2 regions of the Nocardioides terrisoli genome follow, and region 2 is predicted to be linked to the other one. Evidence: riboswitches for the same ligand, from Rfam matches in the RefSeq annotation. Region 2 holds a riboswitch; the other holds the start of a gene.
What was found. A riboswitch is a leader RNA that binds a small molecule or an ion and turns the genes downstream of it on or off. The one in region 2 is predicted to bind thiamine pyrophosphate.
Positions count from the first base shown of each region.

Region 1 (15,040 bases), 760 kb from region 2:
ACTGATGTCCCATCACCATAGCACGTGATGGGATAAGTGTCCCATCACCTAGGATGAGCGTCATGGCGAGGTGGGAACCGGGAGCACGCGAGCGGATCGTTCTCGCTGCCCTCGACCTCTTCACCGAGCAGGGGTACGACGACACCACGGTCGCGCAGATCGCCGAGCGCGCCGGCATCACCAAGAGCACGTTCTTCCGGCACTTCCCCGACAAGCGCGAACTGCTCGCCGCCGGTCAGGAGACACTGAGCCGGTTGCTGAGCGAAGGCATCGCGGAGGCCCCGGCGGGCGCGAGCCCGTTGGATGCGGTCGCCGCTGGACTCGAACGTGCGTCCAGCGAGATGGGCCCCATCAACCGCGAGCTCGGTCCGCGCATCTCGGCCGCGGTTGCCGCGAGTGCGGAACTGCAGGAGCGGGCGCTGCTCAAGAACGTCGGCCTGGCTGCGGCGATGACCGCAGCGCTCGTCGGTCGCGGAACCCCGGACCCGGTGGCGCACCTCGCGGCTGAGCTGGGAGTCCTCGCGTTCAAGCGGGGCTTCGCCGAGTGGACCGAGGGTGACGGGGACGGGACCGACCCGCTGGCGCCGTACACACTGGCTGCGCTGAACGAACTTCGAGTAGCAACCGCCTCGCTCGGATAGGCAGGTTCCGCCCGGTGTGGTCTCGCTTCTCGACGGCGGCGGAGACGCGGTCTCCAACGCGGAGATCGCCGAACAGCTCACCCTCTCTCGGCGCACGATCGAGTGGCATCTGCGTCACGCGTTCCACAAACTCGGCATCACCAGCCGCACGGAGCCGGTGTCGGCTCTCGCAGCCGCGCAGCCCACGAATCCCCGTGAGCCCCGCGCAAACCCCAGTGCGGCGCGGGCAAAGACCGGTACTGGGCTTGGTTGACCCTCATTCCGAGGAGGGCAAGCGTGAGAGACGACGCCGAGCGTTCTCGGGAACGGTTGTCGCCCCCCTGCTCCCCTCCTGATTGGACGGCCTCGACATGCCCCTCCTTCGACCCCGTCCCGCCGGGCCGGGCATCGGGCAACGCGTCGCGCTCTCGGTCGTGATCGCCGTCTTCCTCGGCGCCTCGTCGATCCTGACAGTCCCCCTGCCTGCCGCCTCGGCCCATTCCGACGACTACAACACCACCTACGACCACAGCAGCGATGTGGTCGTAGGAGACGACTCCAGGGCCGACTGGATGGCTGGGATTTCGGACGATTTCAGACTGAGCGACCTTTCGATCCCTGGCACGCACGACTCGGGGGCATACGCGATCGGCGGCGACGCGGTGCAGACCCAATCCAAGACGATCGCCGAACAGCTCAGGGCGGGCATCCGGGCCTTCGACATCCGGCTTGGCAACGATGACATTTGCAAGGGCCCGACGCTGTGGGTCATGCATGGTGTCGTCTGCCAGTTCGCGACCTTCGACTCGGTGCTCAGCACGATCTCCACGTACTTCAAGAGCCACCCCAACGAAGCAGTGGTGATGCTGATCGGGCACGAGCACGGGGACATGAGTCACGCGGATTTCAAGGCCGCGGTCAAGGCGGACTTCGACCATTTCCCGGGTTTGCGCTGGACGGGTGCGACCAGCAATGACGTCAACCCCTCCCTGAAGGAGATGCGCCACCACGTCGTCGTCCTGGACAACTACTCCGACGATCCCGGCCCTATCACCGACATCGGGATCAAGAACAACAGCCAGGTCAAAGCACAGAACAAGTGGGACCAGCCGGACCAGATGCACCTGGCCGACAAGTACTTCGCCATCAAGACACAATTCGACACATCGAGCGCTGGACCGGCCAACCAGATCTACGCGAACTACCTGAGCGCCGCCAACGGTGCGACGCCCGCGTTCTTCGCCAGCGGCCAGGACGCGCCGGCGAACGGCAGCCCTCCCGCGCCGACGCCCTGGATCCCGGCGAACTGCTCCGCCAATCCCCGGTGTCTGCCGGAATACACCGTCAAGGACGGCTGGGTCTACTACCGGGGGCTCAACTCACTCGCCGGCGCGTACCTCGACGGCCACCCCGTCAACCGGGCCGGCCTCGTCTTCGCCGACTTCCCCGGGCACGGACTGATCTGGAAGATCATCGCGATCAACTCGCGCCTGACCCGGTTCAATCCCGTCGCCGCTCCGACCTACCCCGCTCCGAATGCGAGCGGTTGGTACACCAGCGTGCCAGTGACCGTCACCTGGAACTGGTCGGTCGACCCCACGGGCGGCGACACGTCTGCGACATCGAAGACCTGTCCGTCTACGAGCACCGCGCTCACCTACGGTGACCGCTTGCTCAGCGCCACGTGTACAGACAAGGAAGGCAAGTCGACCACCGCCACGGTGGCACTCAAGATCGATACGACCGCGCCAGATGTCAAGAACGTCACCGTGGACCGGAATTGGTCGTCCTACTCCTGGTACAACCAGGACGTCACCGTCACCTACGGATGGCACGACGACCTGCCCAACGTGCCCCAGTCGGGGCTCGACCCGGCTGCATGCCCAGCGACCAAGACCAGTTCGGGTGTCGGGGACGACGTCACTGTCACGGCGACCTGCAAGGACCTCGCCGGAAACGCCAACACGAAGACCTACCACTTCCAAATCGACAAAGCAGCACCATCCGCGAGTCCGACGTACCCCGCCGCCGACTACGGCTCGTGGTACGGCTCGGACACCAAGGTGACCTGGAACTGGTCCGACGATCTGTCGGGAATCGATTCGACCAGGTGCCCTGCGTCATCGACCACGACCGGTGAGGGGTCGGTCGAGGTGTCGGCGACGTGCTACGACCAGGCGGGCAACCCTACGACGAAGACTGCGTCCGTCCACGTCGACAAGACTGCGCCGAGCTCCACCCCGACGCACGCCGTTCCGAACTCGTTCGGCTGGTTCCGGTCCGACGTCGCCGTGAGTTGGTTCTGGCGTGACTACTTCTCGGGAATCGACACCTCCCACGGGTGCGCGGCCTCGACCACGTCATCGGGGGAAGGCTCGGCAGTCGTCGTCTCCGACACGTGCGCCGATCACGTCGGCAACTCGAGCACCGCGAGCACCACGTTCAAGGTCGACAAGACAAAGCCGACCAGCGCGCCGACGGCTCCAGCAGCAAACGCCGCCGGCTGGCACAACAGCGATGTCAAGGCCACCTGGAACTGGTCGGATGCGCTGTCGGGGCTCGACACCCCCCGTTGCCCGGAGACCGCCACGACGAGCGAGGAGGGGGCCGATGTGGGCGTGACCGCGACCTGCTACGACAAGGCCGGCAACTCGCTCACCCGAAGCATGAGCTTCAAGGTCGACAAGACCAAGCCGACGCTGAGTCCGACGATCACGCCGATCCCGATTCTGCGTGCGAGCTCGGCCGTCGCTGACCCCGGGGCTAGCGACGCGCTGTCCGGCGTGGCGACTTCCTCGTGCGACCCCGTCGACACCTCCACGATCGGCCGACACACGATCGAGTGCCGCGCCACCGATCGTGCGGGAAACACGGCCACGCGTACCGTCAACTACATCGTCGAGCTCTCGATCGTGCGGCAGGCTCCCGAGGTCACCAGCATCGCGGGCCGCGGCAGCCGAGTGGTGCGGTTCCAGCTTTCCGACGCCGCCGGTCCCATACCCGACGACCTGGCGAACCAGCTGGCCAAGGGTTGCGCCGCGACCGTGACTCTGGGAACCGGTGTCCCCGAGTGCCCGACGTACGACGCGGGGTCACAGACCTTCCGCGCGATCATCCGGGCCGACGGAAGCTATCCCTCCGGAAGCATGGTCCCGCTGACGGTGGCCGTCGCAGCGGCAGACACCACCATCGTGGCGTCCGACACGACACAGGTCCGCGTCCGATGAGCCGGATGCACCGGCGCTCGCAGCGGCGAGGTGCTGGGCTCCTGCGGAGCCGGAAAGCGCTAAAGGCCGCTGCCTTCGGAGAACCGGACGTCAGCAAAGCGGCGCCCGTCTGCGAGGCGCACCATGGCGCGGTGCGGGACATCGCAATGTGGAGCTGAGGGAGCTGATGGTGTCTTGGTTCAGGACATAGGTCCCAACTGACACGTCCCACGTGAGTCGGGACATGCGTCACAGTCCCGTGGCATGCCGAAAGCCAGGGTCGCGGTCCTCAAAGTCGTCACCAAAGAACGCACCGTCACCGCTGCCGCCGAGCGGTACGGATTCTCCCGTAGGCATCTCCACCGACTACTTAGGAATCTTCATGCCGGTGCCGCCGTCAACCGGCTCCCCGGTGTAGGTGGTCTCCATGGGGGATGGTTCGTCCGCGGCGCGCATGGCAGGCGGCACGGCGGCTCGAAATCAACGACCTCGTAGGTGTAGGAGAGCCGTCGGTCGAGGAAGACGGCTTCGAAGTCCATCTGTGACCCGAACTTCACCAGCGGTGTGGTCCGCCACTTCACCGAATGAATGTTGGCGTACCACTCGGGGGCCTTCGTCGGGTCACCTGCGCACGAAGCGACTTCGTCGACCGCGAACTCGATGACTGCATGGAACTCGACGTCGACGTTCACCCCTCGACTATGCGCGTTTTCGCCACACCGGCCACGGAGCCTGCCAGGGCAGGCACCGGCGAGCGCGTCTCCGCGCGCAGCCCCGTCGCAGCGGAGCGTGCCACCCCGACACCGTGATGCACGTCGAGTCCGAGCCTCCACGCGGCGAAGCGACGCGTCGGTGTGCTGCACCCTTCGGACCGTGCGGCCGTGGGGCCGTCAGGAAGTGCATCCCCAGCCGTCGTGGTCGGCGTCGAGTCGGTAGGGGTCGCTGCCTGTTACTCGGACCGGCTTCTTCGAGGCGGGGATGTCGGCGCAGTTGAGGTCTGAGACCCGGGGCAGGCAGGGCGAGTAGTCGGGTTCGCAGCCGCTGCCGCTGCCCTTGCTCGCGGCGTGTGTCGTCGGCGCCGTCGCATGGGCGGTTGTGGTCGCGACGGACGGGGCGCCGATGTATCGGCGGTAGGCGGAGACCCAGTTGGTGTCCTCCATCTTCTGGGCGCGAGCCAGGCTGAGTTGGCCGGCGCAGACCAGGTCATGCAGCTTGTTCTCGACGGCATCCTTCGTGCGTGCTCCCCAGCGGCCCGCATACGGCTCGGGCCACAGATTGGTGATCGCATTGGACCCACCCAGCTCGAGGGAGACCAGGTGGTCGACCTCGTGGGCGTAGGGAACGTGGGCGACGTGGTAGCGGGCGTAGACGGCGCTGCTTTCCGATTCCGGCACGTCCCGCACGCTGGCGGCGTAACCGGGTGCGCACACCCTGGCGCGGCTGGTGGTCAGCACCGCACCGGGAGTCAGGACACGGTTCGGCAGGTCCGCCGCGCGAACTCCGGCCACGCGGGCCCGGGTCACCCGGGGCGCCGGCTTGGCAGTGGCCTTGGGCGGGGATTTGTGCAGCAGACCTCGATGGGTCGTGGCAGACCCGCGATGCGTCGACGCCGCGGACGGGGTCCGAACGGCTCTGGCCTGATGGACTGCTGTCGCCCTGTGGGCGGTCTGGGGGCTTTCGGAGGAGCAGCCGGTCACCGCAACGATGGTCGCCGCCGTCACGGCGGCGGTCAGGACGGCCAACCTGGAAGTCCTGCGGTGTCTCATGCAGCCAGCTCCTGTGGTGGGCCGGATGCCGCTCACTCGGGCAGGGACGACCGGTCCTGCGTTCTCGATGTACCAAGGTGTCACCAGATGCGAACGGGCGTGGACGATTCCCGGATCTGGGCTCCGAAGATCGCACGAGGTGCGGCTCACGTTGTCCGGACGAAGACGCAACGTCGGCGACCCACAAGGTCTCTCACAGCGAATCGCCGCTGTGTCGCAGGGCGCGGCGGATGGGCATGAGCCGCTGTCGCGGCGGTGTGCCGCACTCAATGCAGCAGATCTGGACATGCATGCTGGGCATGACCTGACGCGGGTGTGAGCCGGGCCCGGGAGGGCACACCGGCAGGATGACCGTCTACATCGCGTGGACCTCGGCGGACCTCCAGCAGTTCGACTCGTTACGAGACCTGGTTGGGCCATGGCGTGAAGTCTCGGTAGCTGCCGCTGAGCTGGCCTTTGTCGACAGTGACGAGGCGCTCTCTCAGGTCTACCACTCGTTGAAATGGGCACTGCCCGAAGGCGTCGCCCTCGTAGTGGCACCCGTTGCCGATCTGCCGAAGACAAAGGGACTGCCTCCTGGCACGACCAGCTGGCTTCGGGCGCGGCTCAGGTGACCACCGGTTCGCCACCGGCCAGGAAGATCCACACCCGTCGCGCGGAGTGTCGCACCCTCGATTGGCGCGAACTGGGCCTTCCATCACGCGCGAGGCCCGTCACCTCGGGCCGGTGAGGCCGAGCGGTGGGGTGTTGCTAAAGTCACCGACAACCACACGGGAGTCCGCGGCAGCGGGCTGAGATGGAGCTGGAGCCGCTCCGACCGTCGAACCTGATCCGGGTCATGCCGGCGAAGGAAGTGAAGGAGCTGTGCTCGTGTTACCCCGCATCTTCTGTCTGGTCGACGCCGCCCACCTGTCTCTCCTGCCTGCGATCGCGGAGACAGGCGTGGACGGCTTCCAGGTCCGCGCGAAGGCCGTGGCCGACTCGACGCTCCTCGCGTTCACGGAGTCGGTGGTCGCTGTAGTCCGGCCGCTCGGAGGGGTCGTCGTGGTCAACGACCGCGTCGACATCGCGTTGGCGGCGGGTGCTGACGGCGTGCATCTCGGCCGGCACGACCTGCCGGTCGATGTGGCCCGCCGGCTCGCTCCCGGGCTGCTGATCGGCGCGACCTGCCGGGACCGCGAGCAGGCGCGACGGGCCGCCACCAACGGAGCGGACTACGCCGGGTTCGGGCCGATCTTCGCCACCGCGAGCAAGACGGGTCTGCCGGCCCCGCTCGGGATCGCGGCGGTTCGCGCGGCCGCCGGTGTCCTGCCGCTGGTCGGGATCGGGGGCATCGACGCGGCCACCGCGCGTGCCGTCCTGGAAGCGGGCGCGGCTGGTGTCGCGGTGATCGGCGCGATCTGGCGACAACGAGATCCGCTTGCCGCAGCGAGAGAGCTCGTCGAAGCGGTCGCCTGATGCGGGTTCGGATCCTCGGGGCCGGGATCATCGGCTTGTCCTGTGCCGAGGAGCTGATCCGGCGTGGGCACGAGGTCGTCGTGGTCGACCGCGACCCGGGCCGCGGCGCGTCGTACGCCGCGGCCGGGATGCTCAGCCCCTCATCGGAGGTGTGGCACGGCGAAGGGGCGTTGCTCGACCTCGGCCTGCGCAGCATGGCGCTGTGGCCCGGGTACGCCGGCCGGTTGGGGATTCCCCTCCACACCACAGGCACTCTCCTGGTCGGCCGCGACGGTGGCGACCTCCAGCTCGTCGAGCGCCAATGCGCACTCCTGGCGAGGCATGGCCTCGATGTACCGATGCTGGAGCGGCGCCAGGTCCGCCGACGCGAGCCGATGCTCGGACCGCGGGTCGCCGGGGGCGCCTGGCTGCGCGACGACCACAGCGTCGACCCGCGCGCGGTGCTGGCCGCACTCCTGGTCCGCGCCCGTGTTGTGGCGGAAAGCGCGGCGCCGGCTGAGGTCACGGTCGTCGCGACGGGTTCTCGACTGCCCGAGCCCTTCGGTCGTCTCGTGCGGGGGGTACGCGGCGAGATCGTCCGCGCCCGCGGCGACGGTCTGCCGGCGCACACAGTCCGGGGCTGGGTGCACGGCGATCCGGTCTACGTGGTCCCACGGGCGTCGGGCGAGGTGGTCATCGGGGCGACATCGGAGGAGCACGACGGGCCGCCAGTGGTCAGTGTCGGCGGCGTGGCGCGGCTGCTCCAGGCGGCGCGCGAGCTGGTCCCCGGACTCGACCGGGCCGAGTTCGTCGAGGCGATCGCCCGCGACCGTCCGGGCACGGCGGACAACCTTCCGCTGGTCGGGCCTTCGGAGGTGGACGGCGTCGTGCTCGCGGCGGGCCACTTCCGGCACGGCGTACTCCTCGCGCCACTGACCGCACAGCTGGTGGCCGACCACCTCGAGACCGGGTGCGTCGAGCCCGCCCTCGACCCGCGCCGGCTCTCCCGAGACGGACTGACACGAGAAGGGACGAGTCGATGACGATCATCCTCAACGGGGCGTTGGCCGACGGAGCGGACACCGTCGCCGATCTGGTCGAGCGCCATCTCCCACTGGTCAGGCCGACGGGGGTCGCGGTTGCCGTCAACGCCACCGTGGTCCCCCGTGACCGCTGGGCCGCGTGGCCGTTGCGCGAGGGCGACGTCGTGGACATCGTGACGGCGGTGCAGGGCGGATGAGCGTCACGATCGCGGGTCGGGATCTCGCGTCGCCACTGTTCCTCGGCACCGGTGGGTTGCCGCACCTCTCGCTGCTGGAGCCGGTGCTCGAGGCGGCAGGGCCGGGCCTGGTGACCGTGGCGGTACGCCGCACGTCGGCCCTGCAGTCCGGGGGCCTGCTCGACACGATCAGGCGAGCCGGCGTGCCGGTGCTGCCGAACACGGCCGGCTGCACGAGCGCCCGCGAAGCGGTGCTGACCGCGCGGCTGGCTCGGGAGGCGCTCGGCACGACCTGGGTCAAGCTCGAGGTGATCGGCGACGAAACGAGCCTGATGCCCGACGCGGTCGAGCTGCTCGAGGCCGCGGCGATCCTGGTCGGTGACGGATTCGCGGTGCTGCCGTACACCACCGACGACCCGGTGCTGGCTCGTCGCCTCGAGGACCTCGGGTGCGCGGCGGTGATGCCGCTCGGCGCGCCGATCGGGTCGGGCCTGGGGATCCTCAACCCGCACGCGATCGAGGCTGTCGTCGCTTCGGTGTCGGTGCCGGTCGTGCTCGACGCCGGCGTCGGTACGGCGAGCGACGCGGCGTACGCGATGGAGCTCGGGTGTTCCGCCGTCCTCGCTGCGACGGCGATGACGCGTGCGGACGACCCGGTCGCGATGGCCCGGGCGCTGCGGCTCGGGGTCGAGGCGGGCCTTGCCGCGCGGCGCGCCGGCCGAATCCCCCGGCGCACGACGGCCCGCGCGTCCAGCCCGACGAGCGGAATGGTCGGGACCGTCGGATGAAGGTGCCACGACTGGTGTTGCTGACCGACCGGACCCAGCTGTCCGCGGCGCGCGGCCTGGTCGAGACCGTGCGCGTCTGTGCGGAGGCCGGGTTACGACAGGTGGTGGTGCGGGAGCACGACCTGGACCAGGACACGCGTCACCGGTTGGTCATCGACCTCGCCGCGATCGACGGCCTGGTCGTGATCTCCTCCCGACGGCCCGAGCCGGCCGCCGCCGGCATCCACCTGGCCGCCTGCCAGGCCGCCCCGGACACGGGATGGTTCGGGCGGTCGTGCCATACGGTCGAGGAGGTGCACCGTGCGGCGGCCGAGGGTGCCGGCTACGTCACGCTGTCGCCGTTCGCGGCGACCCGGAGCAAGCCCGGCTACGGCCCGCCGGTGGACCTCGACGCCTACGCCGACGGCTACGGCGTTCCGGTGCTGGCTCTCGGTGGCATCGGACCTGGCGACGCGGCACGGGCGCTGGCGGCCGGCGCCCACGGTGTCGCGGTGATGGGCGCGGTGATGCGCGCCGCCGACCCGGCCGCGGTCGTGCGTGGGCTCCTCGCGGAGGTCGGAGGATGAGCTCACCGGCCGTCGTCCTCGCCGTCGCCGGCACCGACTCCGGTGGCGCCGCAGGTATTGCCGCGGACCTGACCACGTTCGGTGACCTCGGTGCCCACGGAGTTGTCGCCGTCACTGCCGTCACCGCCCAGGACACCACCGGCGTCCGCTCGGTCCACGCGGTGCCCGCCGCGATCGTGCTTGCCCAGCTCGAGGCGGTGGTCGAGGACCTGCCGGTGGCGGCGGTCAAGACCGGCATGCTCGGCACCGCGGAGGTCGTCGCGCTGGTCGCCGACCGGCTGAGCGCCCTGGGTGTTCCGCTGGTGGTCGACCCGGTCTTGGTCGCGACCAGCGGCGCGGTGCTCGGCGATGCGGAGACCATGCACGCCTACGTCGAGCGCCTGCTGCCGGTGGCGAGCGTGATCACCCCGAACGCCGACGAGGCCCGCGCCCTGCTCGGCGCAACCGGACCTCCCGACCGGATGGCCACGGCGCTGACCAGGCTCGGCCCGGCCGTCGTGCTCACCGGCGGCGGACTGGCCGGCACGTGCACCGACTGGGTCGCCGTACCAGGCGAAGCGCCGGTGGCGCTGTCGCACCCGGCCGTCGAGACCACGAACGACCACGGCACCGGCTGCACCTTCAGCGCAGCCCTCGCCGTCCACCTCGCCCACGACATCCCTCTGATCACGGCGGCGCGAAAGGCCGCCGCCTACACCGCCGGACGACTCCGGCTCAGCCAGCCCTGGAGCCTCGGCCGCGGCCGCGGCCCGATCGCCCACACCCGATCGTCGAAATCCTGAGGAGAACCCGCATGACCGTCCACGAAGCCCACACTCGCGTCCTCGTCGAAGGACCCCGCCCCGGAAGTCGGCCCGACGTGCAAGTGCCGGTCACTCGGGTCGCCCTGACCAACGGCGAGATCTTCGACCGCTACAGCACCGAGGGCCCCGGCTCCGACCCGGAGGCCGGCCTGCCCAGGCTGCGGGAGACCTGGATCGCCGAACGCGCCGACACCACCACCTACGACGGCCGCCAGACGGGGCTGCCTGACAACGGCCGGGCGGCAGTGCGCCGCGGCAGCGCCCGCGCGGAGTGGCCCGGAGACACGGCACGGCCACGGCGGTCCGTCGACGGCGCGCGTGTCACGCAGATGCACTACGCGCGGGCCGGCCTGGTCACCCCGGAGATGGAGTTCGTCGCCGTGCGCGAGAACTGTGACGTCGAACTGGTCCGCGCCGAGGTCGCCTCCGGCCGCGCGATCATCCCGGCCAACGTGAACCACCCCGAGTCCGAGCCGATGGTCATCGGCCGCAGGTTCCTGGTCAAAGTCAACGCGAACATCGGCAACAGTGCCGTGACCAGCAGCATCGCGGAGGAGGTCGACAAGCTCACCTGGGCCATCACCTGGGGCGCCGACACGGTGATGGACCTCTCCACCGGTGACGACATCCACACCACCCGGGAGTGGATCCTGCGAAACTCTCCCGTCCCGATCGGGACGGTCCCCATCTACCAGGCGCTGGAGAAGGTCGACGGCCAGGCCGATCGGCTGACCTGGGAGATCTTCCGCGACACCGTCATCGAGCAGTGCGAGCAGGGCGTCGACTACATGACCATCCACGCCGGCGTACTGCTGCGCTACGTGCCGCTGACCGCGAACCGGGTCACCGGCATCGTCTCCCGTGGCGGCTCGATCATGGCCGGCTGGTGCCTGGCCCACCACGAGGAGAACTTCCTCTACATCCACTTCGACGAGCTCTGCGAGATCTTCGCCCGATACGACGTCTCCTTCAGCCTCGGCGACGGGCTCCGGCCCGGCTCTGTCGCCGACGCCAACGACGAGGCGCAGCTCTCCGAGCTGCGGACCCTGGCCGAGCTCACCACCCGCGCCTGGCAGTACGACGTCCAGGTGATGGTCGAGGGCCCCGGGCACGTGCCGCTGAACCTGGTCGAGGAGAACGTCGTACTCCAGCAGGACTTGTGCCACGGCGCACCCTTCTACACCCTCGGCCCGCTCGCCACGGACATCGCGCCCGGCTACGACCACATCACCAGCGCCATCGGCGCCGCCGCCATCGCGACGCATGGCACCGCAATGCTCTGCTACGTCACCCCCAAGGAGCATCTCGGGCTGCCGAACCGCGACGACGTCCGCGTCGGTGTGGTGACTTACAAGCTGGCCGCACATGCCGCGGACATCGCCAAGGGCCACCCTGGCGCCCGGGCGTGGGACGACGCGCTGAGCAAGGCGCGCTTCGAGTTCCGGTGGCGCGACCAGTTCGCCCTCGCCCTCGATCCGCAGACCGCGGAGTCCTATCACGACGAAACACTCCCGGCCGAGAGCGCCAAGACCGCGCACTTCTGCTCGATGTGCGGCCCGAAGTTCTGTTCAATGAAGATCTCCCAGGACGTGCGCGACCGCTTCGGCGACCCCGATCCGGACCTGGCGATGAAGCAGAAGTCAGCGGAGTTCCTTGAGCTCGGCGGCTCCGTCTACGTCCAGCCCTAAGTGGCCACGGCCAGTTCAGGGATCCAGACCACTTTGCGGCGAAGTGGGCCGCCTCCTACGCGACCTGCCCGCGAGCCTGTAGGTCGGTCTGGGAGCGGCGCAGGGCACGGCCGATGATCCGGCGCAGCCCGCGACGGACCATGCAGACCGCGTCGTGGTCGATCGGTCAACGCCGCCGCGGGAGCGGTGCTGGTGGCCCATCGCCGCGCAGGCCGAGTCGATGGTGGTCAGGGAGAGACCTTGGTCGGGCCAGCCGGTGAGGTAGGCGCACAATGCGGCGGGCTCGGCAGGGTAAGGCACGATCCCGCGGCCGGTGCACCAGCGCACCCAGCGGCGCCAGGCAAGGACGTAGACGGTGCGGTCGGCCCTGACGAGCGGGTTTTGTGGAGCTGAGGGTGGAGCTGAGGGTGTAGCTGAGGGGATTCGAACCCCTGACCTTCTCTGAAGGACCGCGACCATCGAATGGTCGATGGATCTCGGTCTCTCTCGAGCCAAACCGCTCAATCTGTAGCCCTGCGACGGATCTGAGATGTCGGCGGCGCTCCAAAACTGGTCGATTCCGGCGCCTGAAAAGTGAACGGTTTGGGTGAGTCTAGGACTCGTCTTCTGCTGTGGTGGTGCGGATGCTGGGGAGGCTGTCGATGCCGCGTCCGCGGAGCCTGTAGCTGGCGCCCTTCAATGTGAGGACGTCGGCGTGGTGGACGATGCGGTCGATCATGGCCGCGGCGACGGCTTGGTCTCCGAACACGCCACCCCAGCTGGAGAACGGCAGATTCGAGGTGAGCACGAGCGAGGCGTGTTCGTAGCGGGATGAGACCAGCTGGAAGAAGAGGTTCGCGGCGTCTTGTTCGAAGGGCAGGTAGCCGACCTCGTCGACCACAATCAGCCCGTAACGGCGTAGCCGGGCGAGCTCTTGGGGCAGTCGTCCCTGCCGGTGGGCCTCGGTGAGTCGGGTGACCCAGTCGGTGGCGGTCGCGAACAGGACCCGATGCCCGGTCTGGGCGGCGGTGACGCCCAGGGCGGTGGCCAGGTGGGTCTTCCCGGTGCCGGGCGGTCCCAGCAGAACAACGTTGCGGGCCTCGGCCAGAAAGCCGCCTGAGGCCAGTGCTGCGATCTGTTGCCGGATGCCGGGTTGGGCGTCGAAGTCGAAGTCCTCGATGGTCTTGACGGTCCCGAACCCGGCAGCCCGGATCCGCAGGTGGGCTCCGGAAGCGTTCCTGGCTGCGACTTCGCGTTCCAGGACGGCGGCGAGGTAGTCCTCATGGGTCCAGCCGGCGTCACGGGCTTGGTCGGCAAGCCGTCCTGCTGCTTCGGTGATCCTGGGTGCCTTTAACGCCGAAGCCAGGTAGGTGATCTGCTTGAGTGCTTCGGTGCTCGCGGCAGCCTTGGTGTTCTTCGCGGTGGCCATCAGCTCATCGCTCCCTCGTCGTTGCCGAGCAGACCGAAGGCGCGGTCGTAGTCACTCAGATCGCGCAGAAGGTCATCGCCAGTTGTCGCTGCACTGACTGGGCGTGGTTGCTGGAACCGTTTGCGCAGCCAGGCAGCGGTCTCGACATGGGCGGGGTCGGTGACGGTAGCGCCCCTGGCCCAGATTCGGGTGTGCTCGGTGACCAGCCGTCCCTCGGCGTGGACCCGGACGTGCTCCAGGTCGGCGGACACGTCGACGAGGCGGCCGATCAGGGTCGGGTCCACGGAGTAGTCGTTGGTGTCCAGACGCACGTAGTAGTCGCGGCCCAGTCGGATCCGGTTGCGCCAACCCAGATGCAACGGGATTGGTGGCAGCGGCAGCATCGCGGCCCGGTCGGCCTCGACCAGATCAACCGGGGATGCCTTGATGGTGCGCACCGTCCGCGCGTTCGCCTTCAGCAGCCAGTCGCCGAACTGGTCGTTGAAGTCGACCGGGGAGCCGAAGGTGCGTCCGGGCATGAAGGAGGTCTCGAACCAGCCATTGCGGCGTTCCACCAATCCCTTGGATTCCGGATCCCTGGGCGGCAGCAAGACCAGCTTGGTGGCCAAGGTGCCCATGAACTGCTCGACGCCTTCGGCGCGGCGGTGTCCGCGGCCGATGCCAGGCTCGTTGTCCCAGATCAGGCGTCGTGGCACCCGTCCCAGTTGCTGGATCAACTCCCACGAACCCAGCAGCAGGTCCTCAGTCTTGCGGGTAGGGATCATCTTCGCGGTGATGAACCTCGAGTGCGCGGCGGTGATCACCAGCACCGGCAACAGCTTGGTGGTGCCGTCCTCCAGCGGGATCCGCCTCGGCGGGAACCACAGATCACACTGCGCCGCATCACCCGGCGCCCAGACGAGCCGATCCGCCGGATCCACCGGCCGATGCTCGGGACGCAGCCGCTTCACGTTCTCGGAGAACCAGCGGATCGATCCCGTCCAGCCGACCCGCTCGGCCAACACCGTGGCAGGCATATCCGGCGTCACCTCGAGCAACTCCCGCACCCGCGGCTCGAACACCGCGAACGACGACGCCTTCGGCGTCCGCTCATAGCGGGGCGGCGCCTCAGAGTTCACCGCCTTGATGACCGTGGTCCGCGAGATCCCCAACCGTGCCGCGATCCGTGCCTTCGGCACCCCCTCAGCAGCCAGCCTCCTGATCAGCGCCCAGTCCTCCAAAGTGATCACACTCCAATCGTTGAGTGTTCACTTTTCACCGCCGAAACTGTTCAATTTTCGAGCGCCGCCGACATGAGATGTTCTGGACGTCAACGCTACCTCATTACCTCGGGCAAGCTCGGCGGCGCTCGGAGTCCATTTCTGCTGACTTTCCGGTACCGCGTAGAAGCCCAGATTGACGCGACGGGTGTTGAGCCCCGGGGTCGACTGGTGGGCGTTGTTGGGTTCGGAGTTCGCGCTTGGCAGCGCATGTGAGAGTCCGAACTTTGACACGGAGAGCGAAGAGACATATGAGCCGGAGGCCATCATCGTGACCAAC
Region 1 is NZ_CP134227.1:1,834,759-1,849,798, forward strand. It holds gene Q9R13_RS08700 (SDR family oxidoreductase) at 1-29, opposite strand, end outside; gene Q9R13_RS08705 (TetR/AcrR family transcriptional regulator) at 63-641, shown strand; gene Q9R13_RS20250 (helix-turn-helix domain-containing protein) at 658-894, shown strand; gene Q9R13_RS08710 (phosphatidylinositol-specific phospholipase C domain-containing protein) at 992-3,847, shown strand; gene Q9R13_RS08715 (SRPBCC family protein) at 4,207-4,518, opposite strand; gene Q9R13_RS08720 (hypothetical protein) at 4,717-5,220, opposite strand; gene Q9R13_RS08725 (hypothetical protein) at 5,940-6,206, shown strand; TPP riboswitch at 6,353-6,462, shown strand; gene thiE (thiamine phosphate synthase) at 6,463-7,050, shown strand; gene Q9R13_RS08735 (FAD-dependent oxidoreductase) at 7,050-8,072, shown strand; gene thiS (sulfur carrier protein ThiS) at 8,069-8,269, shown strand; gene Q9R13_RS08745 (thiazole synthase) at 8,266-9,036, shown strand; gene Q9R13_RS08750 (thiamine phosphate synthase) at 9,033-9,602, shown strand; gene thiD (bifunctional hydroxymethylpyrimidine kinase/phosphomethylpyrimidine kinase) at 9,599-10,384, shown strand; gene thiC (phosphomethylpyrimidine synthase ThiC) at 10,396-12,093, shown strand; gene istB (IS21-like element helper ATPase IstB) at 12,686-13,501, opposite strand; gene istA (IS21 family transposase) at 13,501-14,730, opposite strand; gene Q9R13_RS08775 (hypothetical protein) at 14,749-15,040, opposite strand, start outside.
Region 1: linked by a shared signal. The riboswitch ahead of thiE (thiamine phosphate synthase) and the one ahead of Q9R13_RS12420 (thiamine ABC transporter substrate-binding protein) in region 2 are both predicted to bind thiamine pyrophosphate.

Region 2 (15,040 bases):
GGCCGCCCGCACCGCGGTCCGATGCCCGCGAGCGACCCATCGTTGGCGTCGTTCTACCACCAGAGGCTGCACTGGCGCAGTTGCGGCGCCAACCAGTGCGCGCGGCTGAAGGTGCCCCTCGACTACGCCCACCCCGGGCGTCGCACCCTCGAGCTCGCGGTCCTGCGCGTCCCCGCCGGGGTCCCCTCGCAGAAGGTCGGCGACTTGGTGATCAACAACGGCGGCCCAGGTGGTTCGCCGGTGGACTACGCCCAGGCAGCGCCCACCCAGTTCGGTGCCCGGCTGCTCGATCGGTTCGCGATCGTCGGGATGGACCCGAGGGGGGTCGGCCAGAGCGACCCGTTGGAGTGCGTCGGTACCCATGACCTCGACGAGATGCTTGCCTCGGACCCCGACCCGGATACCGAGAAGGAGCGCAACCGGATGGATGCGCTGATCCACCGGTTCGGCGAAGGGTGCCTCGCCCACGACGCGGGCCTGGCCCGGCACATGTCCACCGTGGAGGTGGCCAAGGACACCGACATCCTTCGGGCTGCCCTGGGCGATCCGAAGCTCGACTACCTCGGGCTGTCCTACGGAACGTTCCTGGGCGCTACCTACGCCAACCTGTTCCCGCACCATGTCGGCCGGATGGTGCTGGACGGCGCGATCGACCCGAAGCTGTCCAACCTGCAGCTCTCCCTTGCCCAGGCACACGGCTTCGAGGTTGCGCTGCGGGCCTACGTGAAGAGCTGCGTCGACCAGGGGGGCTGCATCCTCGGCAACTCCGTCGACCAGGGCACCCGCCGAGTGCGGACCCTTCTCGACCAGATCGAGGCGCACCCGCTGCCCACTGGCACCAGCCGCCCCTTGACCGCGGGGCTGGCGATGATGGGCGTCTGGATGCCGCTCTACGTCAAGTCGTGGTGGCCCGAGCTCACCGTGGGGCTGAAGCAGGCCATCGTCGACCACCGCGGCTCCACGCTGCTCCAGATGGCCGACCTCTACGCGTCCCGGGGGCCGCGCAGCTACACCGACAACTCGATGAACGCGCTGTACGACGTCAACTGCCTGGACCACGACGACTACATCCCGACCTCGCAGGTGCCGCAGTACTTCAAGCGCTTCGAGAAGGTCTCGCCCACCTTCGGCAAGGCCTTCGCCTTCAGCCTGTCCACCTGCGCCGACTGGCCGGTCAAGTCCCACAAGCACACCGTGGCCCTGCACGCGAAGGGTGCCCCACCGATCCTGGTGGTCGGCACGACCCGGGACCCGGCCACTCCGCTGGCGTGGGCAAGGGGGCTCGCCTCCGAGCTCGACTCCGGGGTGCTGGTCACACGCAATGGGGACGGCCACACGGCCTACCACCAGGGGAACCAGTGCATCGACTCCACCGTCGAGGACTTCTTGATCTCCGACAAGGTGCCCCCGAACGGCAAGGCCTGCTGAACTGGAGCGAGCCTGCGAACTGCAGGTTCTCGACTCCTGAAACCTGTGGATCGCAGGGCGGCGGGTCCGGTCGGTTCAGGTCGCGTGCTCCGATTCGGTCCGGCGCCCGGCATCGCCCTATACTCGTCCGGCGTGCCCGGCTGCCAGGTCGGGCACAGCGCCGCCTTAGCTCAGTCGGTAGAGCGATTCACTCGTAATGAATAGGTCGTCGGTTCGATTCCGACAGGCGGCTCCAATCGAAATCTCTGGTGCGGGTCCGGCGATGGCACCGCACGGTGCCGTCGGTAATGAATAGATCGTCGGTTCGATTCCGACAGGCGGCTCCAATCGAAATCTCTGGTGCGGGTCCGGCGATGGTGCACCGCTGCGCGGGCCCGGCACCCTCTGCGCCGGACCCGCGCATGCCGACCACTCAGCCCAGCGCGGGTTGCGGGACCGGCGCAGAGGCGGGGGCCGGAGCCGGAGCGACCACGTGGTCGTCGGGGGCCATGGTCGCCTCGTCGAAGGGATCACCACCACTGAGCACCAGGTCCAGGCGGGCCTTGTCGAGGCTGCCGGTCCAGGACCCGATCACCACGGTGGCGACCGCGTTGCCGGCGAAGTTGGTCAACGCCCGCGCCTCCGACATGAAGCGGTCGATGCCGACGATCAGCCCGACTCCACCGAGCAGGCTCGGAGCGTGCGACGCCAGGCCACCAGCCAGGGTCGCCAGGCCGGCGCCGGTGACGCCCGCGGCACCCTTCGAGGCGATCACCATGAACACCAGCAGCGAGATCTGCGCACCGATGCTGAGCGGGGTGCCCATCGCTGTGGCGATGAAGAGCGAGGCCATCGTCAGGTAGATCGCGGTGCCGTCCAGGTTGAACGAGTAGCCGGCCGGTACGACGACGCCGACCGTGGTGCGCTCGACACCTGCGTGCTCCATCTTGGCGATCAGCCGAGGCAGCGCCGACTCCGACGACGACGTCGACAAGATCAGCAGGAACTCACGAGCCAGGTAGCGCAGCAGTCGGAACACATTGACCCCGGTGGTCAGCCGCAGCACCGCGCCGAGGACGCCGAAGACGAACAATGCGCAGGTGATGTAGAAGCCGAGCATGACGACCGCCAGGCTCTTCAGGGCGTCGATGCCGGTCTCGCCGACCACCGCGGCGATCGCGCCGAACGCCCCGATGGGGGCCGCCCACATGATCATCGCGAGGATCCGGAAGACCAGTCGTTGCAGGTGCTCGACGCCACGCAGCACCGGCTCGCCGGCACGTCCCATCGCTTGGAGGGCGAAGCCGGCCAACAGGGCGACCAGCAGGGTCTGCAGCACCTCGCCGTCGGTGAGCGCCGAGAACAGGCTGGTCGGCACGATGCCGAGCACGAAGTCGGTGGTGCTGCCGGCGTCACCGGCCTGCGCGGCCCCGGCCTTGGCGACCTCGCTGGTCAGGTGCAGGCCCGATCCCGGGTGCAGGACGTTGCCGACGACCAGGCCGATGGCCAGGGCGCCGGTCGACATGACGAGAAAGTAGCCGAGGGCGAGGCCGCCGACCTTGCCGACCGCGGCGGCGCTGCGGACCGACCCGACACCGAGCACGATGGTGCAGAAGATCACCGGCGAGATCATCATCTTGATCAGGCCTACGAAGGCGGTGCCGAGCGGCGCGAGGGCGGTGCCGACGCCGGGTGCGGCCAGCCCGACGATGACGCCGAGGACCACGGCGACGACGACCGCCAGGTAGAGGTGGTGCGAACGGTCGCGTGGAGGCCGCGCCGGCTTGCGGAGCGGCTGTCCGCTCTGGTCGATGATCTGGCCGATGGTCATGGGATCCTCCGGGTGGACTCGGAACAGGTGGTCCGCCCATGCTGCGAGGATCAGTGACGCAGGTCACTGTTCTGTTCGTTGAGTTCGCGAGGAAGGGAGCCGGCCGTGGCGCGACGCTCGAGTCCGATCGCCCGACAGGTGCTGCTGCTCCAGGCCCTCGTCGTCCTCGTGGTCGTGGTCGCGGCCGTGGTGCTGGCGTTCGTCGAAGCCCGCAGCTCGCAGCTGGACAGTGCGCGGCTGCGGTCGGTGGACGTGGCGGAGTCGGTCGCGGACGCACCCACCGTCCTCCGTGCGCTCGGCCGGCCCGACCCGTCCCGCACCATCCAGCCGTACGCCGAGCGGGTACGACGCGACACCGGCACGGACTTCGTGGTGGTGATGGCCCTGGACCGGACCCGCTACTCCCATCCGGACCCGAAGCGGATCGGGCAGCACTTCATCGGCGATCTCGGCGGCGCACCACAAGGGCGGGTGTTCACCGAGGAGCACACCGGCACGCTGGGCCCGTCGATGCGCGCGGTGGTGCCCGTCTTCGACCGGTCACGGGTGGTCGCGCTGGTCTCGGTGGGGATCACGCTCAAGAAGGTCGACCGCGCCCTGCGTGAGCAGGTCATCGGCATCGGCTTGGCCGGACTCGTCGTACTCGGCCTGGGCGCTGGCGGCACCTGGCTGATCGGTCGACGACTGCGGCGACAGACCCATGGCCTCGGCGCCGCCGAGATCACCCGGATGTACGAGTACTACCAATCGGTTCTGCACGCGGTCCGCGAGGGCCTGCTCCTGCTCGACCAGGAAGGACGGGTGGTCCTCGCCAATGACGAGGCCGTCCGGCTGCTGGCGCTTCCGGCCGCTGCGGCCGGCCTGCGCGTCGACGCGCTCGGTCTGCCGGACCGGCTCAGTGCGTCACTGCTCGCGGGCACCGCCGGCCCGGACGAGCTCCACCTGGTGGGCGACTTCGTGCTGGTCGTCAACCAGGCCCGGGCGGACGCAGCCGGGCGCGGTCTCGGCTCGGTCGTCACGCTGCGCGACCACACCGAGCTGCGGGCCGTCTCGGGCGAGCTCGACACGGCCAAGGGCCTCGCCGAGAGCCTCCGGTCGCAGAACCACGAGGCCGCCAACCGATTGCACACGGTGGTGTCGCTGATCGAGATGGGACGGCCCGAGGACGCGCTGGACTTCGCCACCGCCGAGCTGCGCACCGCACAGCTGCTCACCGATCACGTGGTCGGTGCGGTTCAGGAGCCGGTGGTGGCCGCGCTGCTTCTCGGCAAGACCGCTCAGGCGGCCGAGCGTGGCGTCGATCTCGTGCTCGGCCCCGACTCCTCGGTGCGCGGCCTGCCGATCGAAGGGCGCGAGCTGGTCACCCTCCTCGGCAACCTGGTCGATAACGCCCTCGACGCGGTAGCCGAGAGCAGCACCCGTCGGGTCGAGGTGGCGCTCCATGCGACCGACGCCCAGCTCGACGTCCGGGTCGAGGACAGTGGGCCGGGCCTGGCCGAGGACGCGGTGGCCCGGGCCTTCGAGCGGGGCTGGAGCACCAAGAGCGGCGATCCGGCGATGGGTCGGGGGCTCGGCCTCGCCCTGGTCGCGAGGACCGTACGGCGCCACCACGGCAGCGTCGACGTCTCCCGATCTGCCCTCGGCGGCGCGTCGTTCACCGTCAGGATCCCGGCCCGATGACTGCCCAGGGCGCACAGATCAGGGTGCTCGTCGTGGAGGATGAGGCGGTCGCGGCCGAGGCGCACGCGACCTACCTCGGGAGGATCGAGGGCTTCGTTGTTGCTGGTGTCGCCCGCTCCGGTGTCGACGCGATGCGGCTGCTCGGCAACGACCCGGCCATCGACCTGGTGCTGCTCGACATGCACCTTCCCGACGGCCACGGGCTGGACCTGCTCCGCAGCATGCGCGCCGCCGGCCACCTGTGCGACGTCATCGCGGTGACGTCGGCGCGCGACCTCGAGGTGGTGCGGTCGGCGGTCTCGCAGGGCGTGGTGCAGTACCTGCTCAAGCCGTTCACGTTCGGCGGCTTCCGCTCGAAGCTCGAGCAGTACGCCGCCTACCGCGCCCAGCTGGTCGCCAGCGATGCCGAGGTGGTCCAGGACGAGGTCGACCAGCTGCTCGGCATGCTCCGCAACGCCCCCGGCGGGGCGCCGCTGCCGAAGGGCATGAGCGCGGACACCCTGCGGCTGGTCACGCGGGCCGTGCGCGGAGCCGGGTTGCCGAGGTCGGCGAGCGAGATCGGCAAGGCCGTGGGTGCGTCCAGGGTCACCGCGCGCCGCTACCTCGAGCACCTCGCCGAGTCCGGGCTGGTGGAGCGCAGCGTGCGTTACGGCGGCAGCGGTCGTCCCGAGGTCGAGTACGCCTGGCGTTCCGTGGAGTGATGCTGCCCGGCGAGACCGTGCTGTCGTCCGGCTCAGCGGCGACCGAATCCCAGGTAGGCAAGCGGCCCGAACGGCTGCACCACGAACGACAGCACCCAGATCGGCTTCGGTCCGCGCACGCTGGAGCCGTCGCGACGGGAGAGGTCCCGCAGGGCCATCGAGGTTAGGACCAGCTCTGCCGCCCCGCCGGCGATGATCGCCTTGCGGGCGGTGGGGCTCAGGTCGGACCAGCGCTTCTTCGCAGTGCTCATGCGGCGAATCTACGCGCCGCCCCGAACCTAGCCCGCGACGAGCCTGGTGAGCTCGCGGTTGAACGCCGGGATGTCGTCGGGCTTGCGGCTCGTGACCAGGTTGCCGTCCACGACGACCTCCTCGTCGACCCACTCCCCGCCCGCATTGCGTACGTCGGTCTGCAGGCTCGGCCACGACGTCAGCCGCTTGCCCTTCACGCAGTCCGCCTCGACCAGTGACCAGATCGCATGGCAGATCGCCGCGACCGGCTTGCCGGAGTCCATGAATTCGCGGACGAACCCGACCGCGTCCGAGTGCATCCGCAGCTGGTCGCCGTTGGCGACCCCGCCGGGCAGCACCAAGGCGTCGTACGACGAAGCCTGTGCGTCGGACACGGCCTGGTCGACCTCGAAGGTGTCGGCCTTGTCCAGGTGGTTGTAGGCCTGGACCTTGCCCGTCTCGGGGGCTAGCAGCCGCGGCTCCCAGCCCGCCTCCTTGACGGCCTGCCAGGGGCCGGTCAGCTCGGCCTCCTCGATGCCCTCGCTCGCAACCAGGAACGCGATCGTGGGGTTGTCGCTCATGTCCACCTCCATGTCGGGTGCGCCATCCGATGTCCTGGAGGGGTACCCGGTGCATCCCGATCACACGCGGCAACGCGCACCCCTGAGGTCCTCGGGCGAGCAGACGGGGTCCCTGCGGGCCGCCACCGGGGTGGGCGGCAGCGGACCGCAGGGGCATCCGCGCGGGCCGTTACCGGGTGAACCGGTGCGGGAACTGCTTGGCGAGTCCATGGGTGAGCATGTCGGCCATGTTCATCATGTGTGCCTCGGCCCTGCCGTAGTCCCGGATCGACAGGGCGTACTTCCCCTGCAGTTGGTCGGCCGCGTACGCGATGGTCTGCGTGATGTGGGTCTTCATCATTCGCCGCATCGCATGCCGGTGCCAGAACGGGTTGGCCGACGCGAGGAAGTCGGCGATCCGCTTGGCGTTGGCGTACCACGCCGCCACCGCGGTGGAGAGGGCGTCCTGGTCGCCGTCCTTGGCGGCCTCCAGGACAGGAACCGCGTCCTTGATGTGGGTGCGCAGCAGGTGGGTCAGCCGGTGTGCTGCGGCCTTCCCGTAGAACGGCCTGACGGCGTGGCCGATGTCGTTCTGGTTGCGCAGCAGCCGGTTCATCGTGGCCTGCAGGCCCGGGGACTCGGCCGCGAAGGCGGCGACCGTGGCGTAGGTCCACTCCATGTGCTGCTCCCACAACGAGCGCATGGCAGTGCGCAGCGCATCCTCCGAGATGCGGGCGTGGGCGGCAGTCGACACCGCAGCAGCGGACTGGGTGGCGTGCGTGCTGGCGGCTGCGCCGTCGAGCTGGGTCGTGCCGACGGCCACGGCGGCGGCCGCGGCCAGGGCGGCGGCAGTGATGCGCCTCCTGATGGGTGTCATAGCTGGTCCTTCCTCGGTGGCTGTCGCCGCGGGCGCGACGTCAGCAGGTGGAGGTGAGTGACCGCGCGGCGCCCGGGTCTTACCTCGGACGGCGGTAAGACTCGGCGTCGCGCTGACACCAACACACATGGACGTGGATGACGGACGGCGGGGACTCCCCGCACATGCCTCGCCCCAGTGCACCGGCAGCGAGCTGGCCTGGCGCACCGAACGACTGGTCGAGGCCGGCTTCGACCATGCGACGGCACGGCGACTGGCCGTGCAGGCGGGCGTGGACCTGCACGAGGTGCTCACCCTGGTGGACCGGGGTTGCCCACCGGACCTCGCGGCGCGGATCATGACTGGCATGGACCCCGCTCATGGATGAGGCCGAGCAGGTGGCGACCGTCGCCTCGGTGCGCAGCGCCGTCGTCGGGCCGCCCGCGCCGGCGGATTGGCTGGGGTGCCTGAGCGGTTCCGGCCCGGTCCGCGACGACGCGATCCGGCACCTGCACGCCCTGTTGGTCCGGGCTGCACGCCATCAGGTCTCCCGGATGTCCGAGGCCCGCCGCCTCGGGACGGTCACGTGCGAGGGCATCGTCCAGGCGGCGGCCGACGAGGCCACGGTCTCCGTGCTGGCCCGGCTGTCGACCTTCGAGGGCCGCAGCAGGTTCACCACATGGGCCTACAAGTTCGGGATCCTGCACGCCGCGGTCGAGGTCCGTCGTACGGCGTGGCGGGGGCGCGACGTGGCGCTGTCGTCGGTGCCCGAGCCGGTCGCAAGGGACATGTCGCCCGAGGAGTACGTGGGTGCCCGCAGCCTGTCCGCGGCGCTGGCCCGAGCGATGTCGGAGGTGCTCACCCCGCACCAGCGCCGGGTGGCGGTAGCCCTGCTTGTCGAGGGCGTCCCCATCGACGTGCTCGCGGATCGACTGGGCACCAACCGGAACGCTCTCTACAAGACTTTGCACGACGCCCGGAAGCGACTCCGGGTGGAGCTCGCTGCGCAGGGCTACCTGTCCGAGGTGGCCCGACGAGAGGAGGGAAGCTGATGCGACGCCACGTGCCGATCACCGCGGACGCTGCCGAGCGGCTGCTCGCACCGACGGATCCATGGCTGTCCTGTAACGACTGCTTCGACCGGGTCGACCTGGAGCTGGAGGCGATGCTCGGTCGCGACGAGGCGCCCGCCGAGGACTTCAGGACCCATCTCGTCAGCTGCGCAGCCTGCCGCGACGAGACCGCGTCCCTCGCCGCGCTGATCGCGCCCGACTTCGGGCTCGACTCGCAGGCTGCCGTCGAGGTGCTCGACCGTCACCTCGCGGTGCCCGGACGACGGGGCCGCTGAGGTGACCGACATCCTCGCCGAGCGCGCAGCGGGCAGGACCGACTCTGCACCGTCGGAGCCGACGCGAGGCATCGGCGTCCTGCGCACCGTTGCCGCGCTGGGCGCGTTCGGGGAGTCTGCCGCGCACATCCCGGTGATCCAGGAGCACCTCACCGAGGCGCCGTACATCGGCGTGGGCTTCGTGCTGCTCACCGTTGCCGGGCTCTATCTCGGCAACCTGCTGCTCCGCGAGGACAGCACCTGGGTCTGGCTGGCGACCGGGGTGGTGGCCGCCGCCGCCCTCGTGGGCTACGTCACGAGCCGAACCATCGGGCTGCCGCAGATCCACGACGACATCGGCAACTGGGGCGAGCCGCTCGGTGTGGTGGCGGTCGTCAGCGAGGCTTTGATGCTGGTGGCGGTGCTGGCGCGAATGGCGGGGGACCATCCCGGAGGGCTCCGTCGGCAGTGACACGATGTCGGTCGTGCTGCACGTCGACCTCGATACGATCCGGTTGTTCCTGCATGTGCTGGCCGCGACGGTGTGGGTGGGCGGTCAGCTCACCCTCGCCGCCCTCGTCGCGCCACTGCGCGCCGCCGGCGCGGACGTCAAGGTGGCTGCGAACGCATTCAACAAGGTGGCCTGGCCTGCTTTCGGTGTTCTGCTGGTGACAGGCGTGTGGAACGTGATGGCGACCGCTCACCGCGGACCGGCCTTCCAGCACACCCTGCTGGTGAAGTACGCGTTCGTGATCGCCTCGGGCGTGACCGCCTACGCACACATGCGGGCACAGTCGCGGCGCGCGATGGCGGTGTATGGCGCGCTCACCGGGTTCACCGCCCTCGGGGCCCTCTTCGTGGGGATCTGGCTGACCCGTTGAGCCGTCCGGCCGGCGTCGGTCGATGGACCGTCGTGAGTCGGACGACCCCATTACTAGAACCTGTTACATTCCGCAGATGATCCTCGACCTCTTCAGGGTGGACGGCAAGGTCGCCGTCGTCACCGGGGCCGGACGCGGCATCGGTGCCGCGACCGCGGTCGCCCTCGCCCAGGCCGGCGCCGACGTCGTCATCTCCGCCCGGCACTCCACGCAGCTCGCCGAGGTCGCGAAGGAGGTGGAGAAGGCGGGCCGCAGTGCCCACGTGGTCAAGGCCGACCTGAGCGACCTCGATGCTGCAGCCGGGCTCGCCCAGGCCGCGGTCGACGCGTTCGGACGGCTCGACATCGTGGTGAACAACGTCGGCGGGACGATCCCGAACGCACTGATGGACACCGACCCGGCGTACCTCGAGGAGGCGTTCCACTTCAACGTCAGCACGGCGCACGCGTTGACCCGGGCCGCCGTACCCCACCTGCTCGAGGCCGGGGGCGGCTCGATCGTCAACATCAGCTCGGTGGTCGGTCGGGTCGCCGGGCGCGGCTACCTCGCCTACGGGACCGCCAAGGCAGCGCTGGCGCACTACACGCGGCTGGCCGCGATGGACCTCAGCCCGACGATACGGGTCAACGCGATCGCGGTCGGATCGGTGCTGACCAGCGCGCTGGAGTACGTCGCCTCCGACGAGGCGGTGATGGGCGAGATGACCGAGACCACCCCGCTGCGCCGGGTCGGTCACACCGACGACATCGCCGCCGCGGTGCTCTACCTCGCCAGCCCGGCCGGGTCGTTCCTGACCGGCAAGGTGCTCGAGGCCGACGGTGGCCTGCAGGTGCCCAACCTCGACCTGAAGCTCCCCGATCTCACCACCGGGGCCTCGGCATGACCGCGCCGGTCAGGCGGGTGGTCGCCTGGTCGACCGGCACTGTCGGTCGGCACGCCATCGCGGGCATCGATGCGCGTCCGGACCTCGAGCTCGTCGGCGTCTGGGTGTCCACCCCCGAGAAGGTGGGCCAGGACGCCGGTCGGCTGGCGGGCCTGGATCGTGACCTCGGCGTGCTGGCCACCGACGACAAGGAGGCGCTGTTCGCGCTGCAGCCCGACTGCATCGTGCACACCGCGATGGTCGACGACCGGATCTTCGAGGCACTCGACGACCTGATCGAGATGGTCGAGCGCGGCATCAACGTGGTCTCCAGCGGCCCGGTGCTGATGTGCTTCCCCGAGAAGCTCGGCCTCGACGCGTACGTCGATCGCGTCAACTCCGCCGGCGCCGCCACCGGGGCCAGCCTGCACGTGAACGGCATCGACCCCGGCTGGGCCAACGACGTCCTGCCGCTGAGCGCCTCCAGCCTGGCGCAGCGGATCGACGAGATCCGGGTCAGCGAGATCGCCGACTACTCGACGTACTACCAGCCGGTGGTGATGCGGGAGATCTACGGCTTCGGGGAGCCGATGGAGCACGTTGCGATGCTGTGGCAGCCAGGCATCCTGACCACCGCGTGGGGCCCCGTCGTACGACAGCTCGCGGCCGGGCTCGATCTGGAGCTGGATCCCGACCTCGTCGAAGAGGTCGAGCGGGTCCCGGCCGAGCGGGACACGCACACGGTCAGCGTGGACATCGCCGCGGGCACGATGGGCGCGGTGCGGTTCCAGGTGAAGGGCACCGTCGCCGGCGTACCGCGCATCGTCTTGGACCATGTCACCCGGACCGATCCGGCGCAGATGCCGGACTGGCCCCAGCCGAGTGGCGGCGACGGCTGCTACCGCGTGGAGCTCACCGGCGAGCCGATGATGCGCTTCGACTTCAGCCACCACGGCGAGCACGGCGACCACAACGTCAGCGGGATGATCGTCACGGCCATGCGGCTGGTCAACGCCGTGCACGCCGTGTGTGACGCATCTCCCGGCCTGGTTGCGGCCAAGGACCTCCCGTTGATCACCGGACGTGGTTTGGTAGCGAGGTGACGAACACGGAGGACCAGCCCTACCAGTCCACCGGCTCGGGCGCCTGGACCGAGCCCGGGGCGTACGAGGTCGCGCCGGGCGTGCACCGGATCCCGCTGCCGCTGCCGATGGACGCGCTGCGTGCGGTCAACGTCTACGTGATGGAGACGTCGTCCGGGCTCGTGCTCGTCGACGGTGGCTGGGCCGTGCCCGAGTCGCGCACGCTGTTCGAGGAATCCTTGAAGGAGCTCGGCTACACCATCCGCGACATCCGCCGGTTCCTGGTGACCCACCTGCACCGCGACCACTACACCCAGGCGTACGTCGTCGGGCAGGAGGTCGGCGCAGGAGTCAGCCTGGGCATCGGCGACAAGCCGTCGATGGATCTGATGCACGACAAGGACCTGCACCGCGACCCCAACCTCGACCGGCTGCAGCTCGCCGGAGCGCTCGAGCTGGCCCAGGGGTGGCGGTCGATGATGCCCGCCGACCGGCCGCCGATGGACGACTACGGCATGCCCGGGGAGTGGCTCGACCGCGACCTCGTCATCGATCTCGGTGAGCGGCAGCTCGACGCGGTCGCCACGCCGGGTCACACCCAGGGGCACTACGTCTTCGCCGACCACGAGGCCGGGCTGCTCTTCGCAGGTGACCACGTGCTGCCGACGATCACGCCCTCCATCGGGTTCGAGCCCAAGTGGGTCGACCAACCATTGCGGGACTTCCTCGACTCGCTGGCCAAGGTGCGGGCGATGCCCGACCTGACCCTGCTCCCGGCGCACGGCCCGACCGGGATGAGCTCGCACACCCGGATCGACGAGCTGGTGGCGCACCACGACCACCGGCTCGAGCTGTGCCGTGCCGCGGTGGCCGATGGCGCCCGAACGGCGTGGGAGGTCACCGGCGAGCTGCCCTGGACCCGCCGCAATCGCCGACGCGAGGAGCTCGGTCCCTTCGACGCGGTGATGGCCGCCTTCGAGACGCTCGCGCACCTCGAGCTGCTCGCGCTGCAGGGCACCCTCGCCCGCACCGAGTCCGACGGCACCGCACGGTTCTCGCTCCCCGCTCCGGCCTGACGAGTCGCGCAGGCCGGCGTACGGCTGCGTCGTACGACGGGCAGGTGGTCGTGCAGAGTTGAGCCGCCTCGACGGTCCTGGGCTGCAAAGTTGAGCCGCCTCGGCGAGGTATAGGGTTGGTCGACGTAGCGACAGGGGAGCACGCACGGCGTGCTGAGAGTGCGGAAGAGCCCGCAGACCCTTGAACCTGATCCGGCTCACACCGGCGTAGGAAGTCGAAGGAGCACCACGATGCGGTCATCCCGCCCTTTCCATGTCCTCGCAGGTCTGCTCGCGCTGGGGGTGGCCACAACGGGCCTCGCGGGTTGTGGCAGCAGCAGCGGGAGCACCGATAGCCACACGATCGTGGTCGCCACCCACGACTCGTGGGCGATGCCGAAGCAGGTGATCGCCGACTTCGAGAAGCAGAGCGGCTACACCGTCAAGATCGAGGAGCAGGGCGACGCCGGCGAGCTCACCAACAAGCTGGTGCTGACCAAGGACAGCCCGATCGCCGACGCGGTCTACGGCATCGACAACACCTTCGCCAGCCGGGCCGTCGACGCCGGCGTGCTCGACCCGTACACGCCGAAGTCCCTGCCGGCCTCGGCGAAGCGGTACCTGCTGCCCGGCAGCGGCGCCCACGACCTCACCCCGGTGGACTACGGCGACGTGTGTGTCAACGTCGACGACGTGTGGTTCCGTCAGCACCACCTCGCCGAGCCGAGGACGTTGGACGACCTCACGAAGCCGGCATACAAGAACCTGTTCGTGACCCCCGCCGCCACCACGTCCTCCCCCGGGCTGGCGTTCCTGGCGGCCACCATCGCCGCCAAGGGCGACCACTGGCAGTCCTACTGGAAGGCGCTGCTCGCCAACGGCACCAAGATCGACTCCGGCTGGGACCAGGCCTGGAACGCCGACTACACCGCCGGTGGCGGCAAGGGGACCCGGCCGATCGTGCTGTCCTACTCGTCGTCGCCGCCCGACACGATCCCGAAGGGCGCGACCAGGCCGACCACCAGCGCGCTGCTGGACACCTGCTTCCGTCAGGTGGAGTACGCCGGCGTCGTGCGCGGCGCGGACAACCCTCGGGGCGCGCGGGCGTTCGTGGACTTCATGCTGAGCCGGCCGGCGCAGCGCTCGATGCCCGAGAGCATGTATGTCTACCCCGTGGACAAGTCCGTGCCGCTGCCCGCGCAGTGGGCGAAGTGGGCGACTGTCTCGCCGAAGCCGTGGGTGATCTCGCCGAGCGAGATCACCCAGAAGCGGGCCCAGTGGCTGCGGGAGTGGCGCGACCTCGTCAGCGGATGAGCCGCACGTGATCAGCGTGCTGCGGACACGGTGGCCGCTGCTGCTCGCGGCAGGGGTCCCGCTCGCGGCACTGCTGGTCTTCTTCGCCCTGCCCGTGGGTGGAATGGTGCAGCGCGGGTTCTGGCCCGACGGCCGCTTCGACCCGGCGGGCGTTGCCGACGTGCTCGGCCGCGCCCGGACCCTGCGGGTGCTGTGGTTCACGATCTGGTCGGCAGGGATCGCCACCGCGGTCGCCGTCCTGCTCGGGCTGCCGACCGCGTTCTGCCTGCACCGGCTCCGGTTCACCGGGCAGGGGCTGGTCCGGGCGCTGGTGATGGTGCCGTTCGTGCTGCCGACCGTGGTGGTGGGCGTCGCGTTCACGCAGGTGTTCGGCATCGGTGGACCACTGGCCGGCCTGCACCTGGACGGCTCCGCGGCCGCGATCGTGGCGGCCATGGTGTTCTTCAACGTGAGCGTGGTGGTGCGCACCGTGGGCTCCTTCTGGCAGGCGATCGACCCGCGTCGCGAGCAGGCCGCCGCCGCCCTGGGCGCTTCGCCCCGGCAGGTGTTCCTCACCGTCACGGTGCCGTCCCTGCTTCCGGCGGTGGTCGCCGCGGCCAGCGTGGTGTTCCTCTTCTGCGCCACGGCGTTCGGGGTCGTGCTGACCATGGGAGGGCTGCGCTACTCCAACGTCGAGACCGAGATCTACCTGCTTACCACCCAGGAGCTCGACCTGCCGTCCGCCGCCGCGCTGTCCCTGCTCCAGCTCGTCCTGATCGTGGTGCTCCTCGGGATCGTCGGCCGGGCACGTCGTACGCCGGTGGAGCGCAGCTCCAGCCCGGCCCGTCGTCCCGGCGCGCGTGACTGGCCGGTGCTGATCACGGCAGCCGCAGTCGTCGGCTTCCTGCTGCTGCCGATCGTGACCCTGGTCGAGGCCTCGCTGCGGGTCGGCGGCCAGTGGTCGCTGGGCAACTACCGTGCGCTCGGCAGCACCGGCAGCCACCACGCGCTGCTGGTGCCCGCCGTGCAGGCGCTGGGCACCTCCCTGGGGATCGCGGTGGAGGCATGCGCGCTCGCCCTCGTGCTCGGCCTGCTCGTCTCGTACGTCGTCTCGCGGCGGCCGGCCGGCCGGGTGGGCCGACGGCTGGTGGCGGCCTTCGACGGAGCCTTCATGCTGCCTCTGGGCGTCTCCGCGGTGACCGTGGGCTTCGGCTTCCTGATCACCCTGGACCGGCCGCCCCTGGACCTGCGCACATCGACCGTGCTGATCCCGA
Region 2 is NZ_CP134227.1:2,597,391-2,612,430, reverse strand. It holds gene Q9R13_RS12500 (alpha/beta hydrolase) at 1-1,428, shown strand, start outside; tRNA gene Q9R13_RS12495 (tRNA-Thr) at 1,588-1,663, shown strand; gene Q9R13_RS12490 (cation:dicarboxylate symporter family transporter) at 1,841-3,238, opposite strand; gene Q9R13_RS12485 (sensor histidine kinase) at 3,344-4,918, shown strand; gene Q9R13_RS12480 (response regulator) at 4,915-5,619, shown strand; gene Q9R13_RS12475 (PLDc N-terminal domain-containing protein) at 5,652-5,870, opposite strand; gene Q9R13_RS12470 (type 1 glutamine amidotransferase domain-containing protein) at 5,898-6,431, opposite strand; gene Q9R13_RS12465 (hypothetical protein) at 6,601-7,287, opposite strand; gene Q9R13_RS12460 (hypothetical protein) at 7,415-7,654, shown strand; gene Q9R13_RS12455 (RNA polymerase sigma factor) at 7,647-8,318, shown strand; gene Q9R13_RS12450 (hypothetical protein) at 8,318-8,614, shown strand; gene Q9R13_RS12445 (hypothetical protein) at 8,616-9,065, shown strand; gene Q9R13_RS12440 (hypothetical protein) at 9,079-9,474, shown strand; gene Q9R13_RS12435 (SDR family oxidoreductase) at 9,551-10,357, shown strand; gene Q9R13_RS12430 (NAD(P)H-dependent amine dehydrogenase family protein) at 10,354-11,439, shown strand; gene Q9R13_RS12425 (MBL fold metallo-hydrolase) at 11,436-12,494, shown strand; TPP riboswitch at 12,618-12,725, shown strand; gene Q9R13_RS12420 (thiamine ABC transporter substrate-binding protein) at 12,726-13,787, shown strand; gene Q9R13_RS12415 (ABC transporter permease) at 13,795-15,040, shown strand, end outside.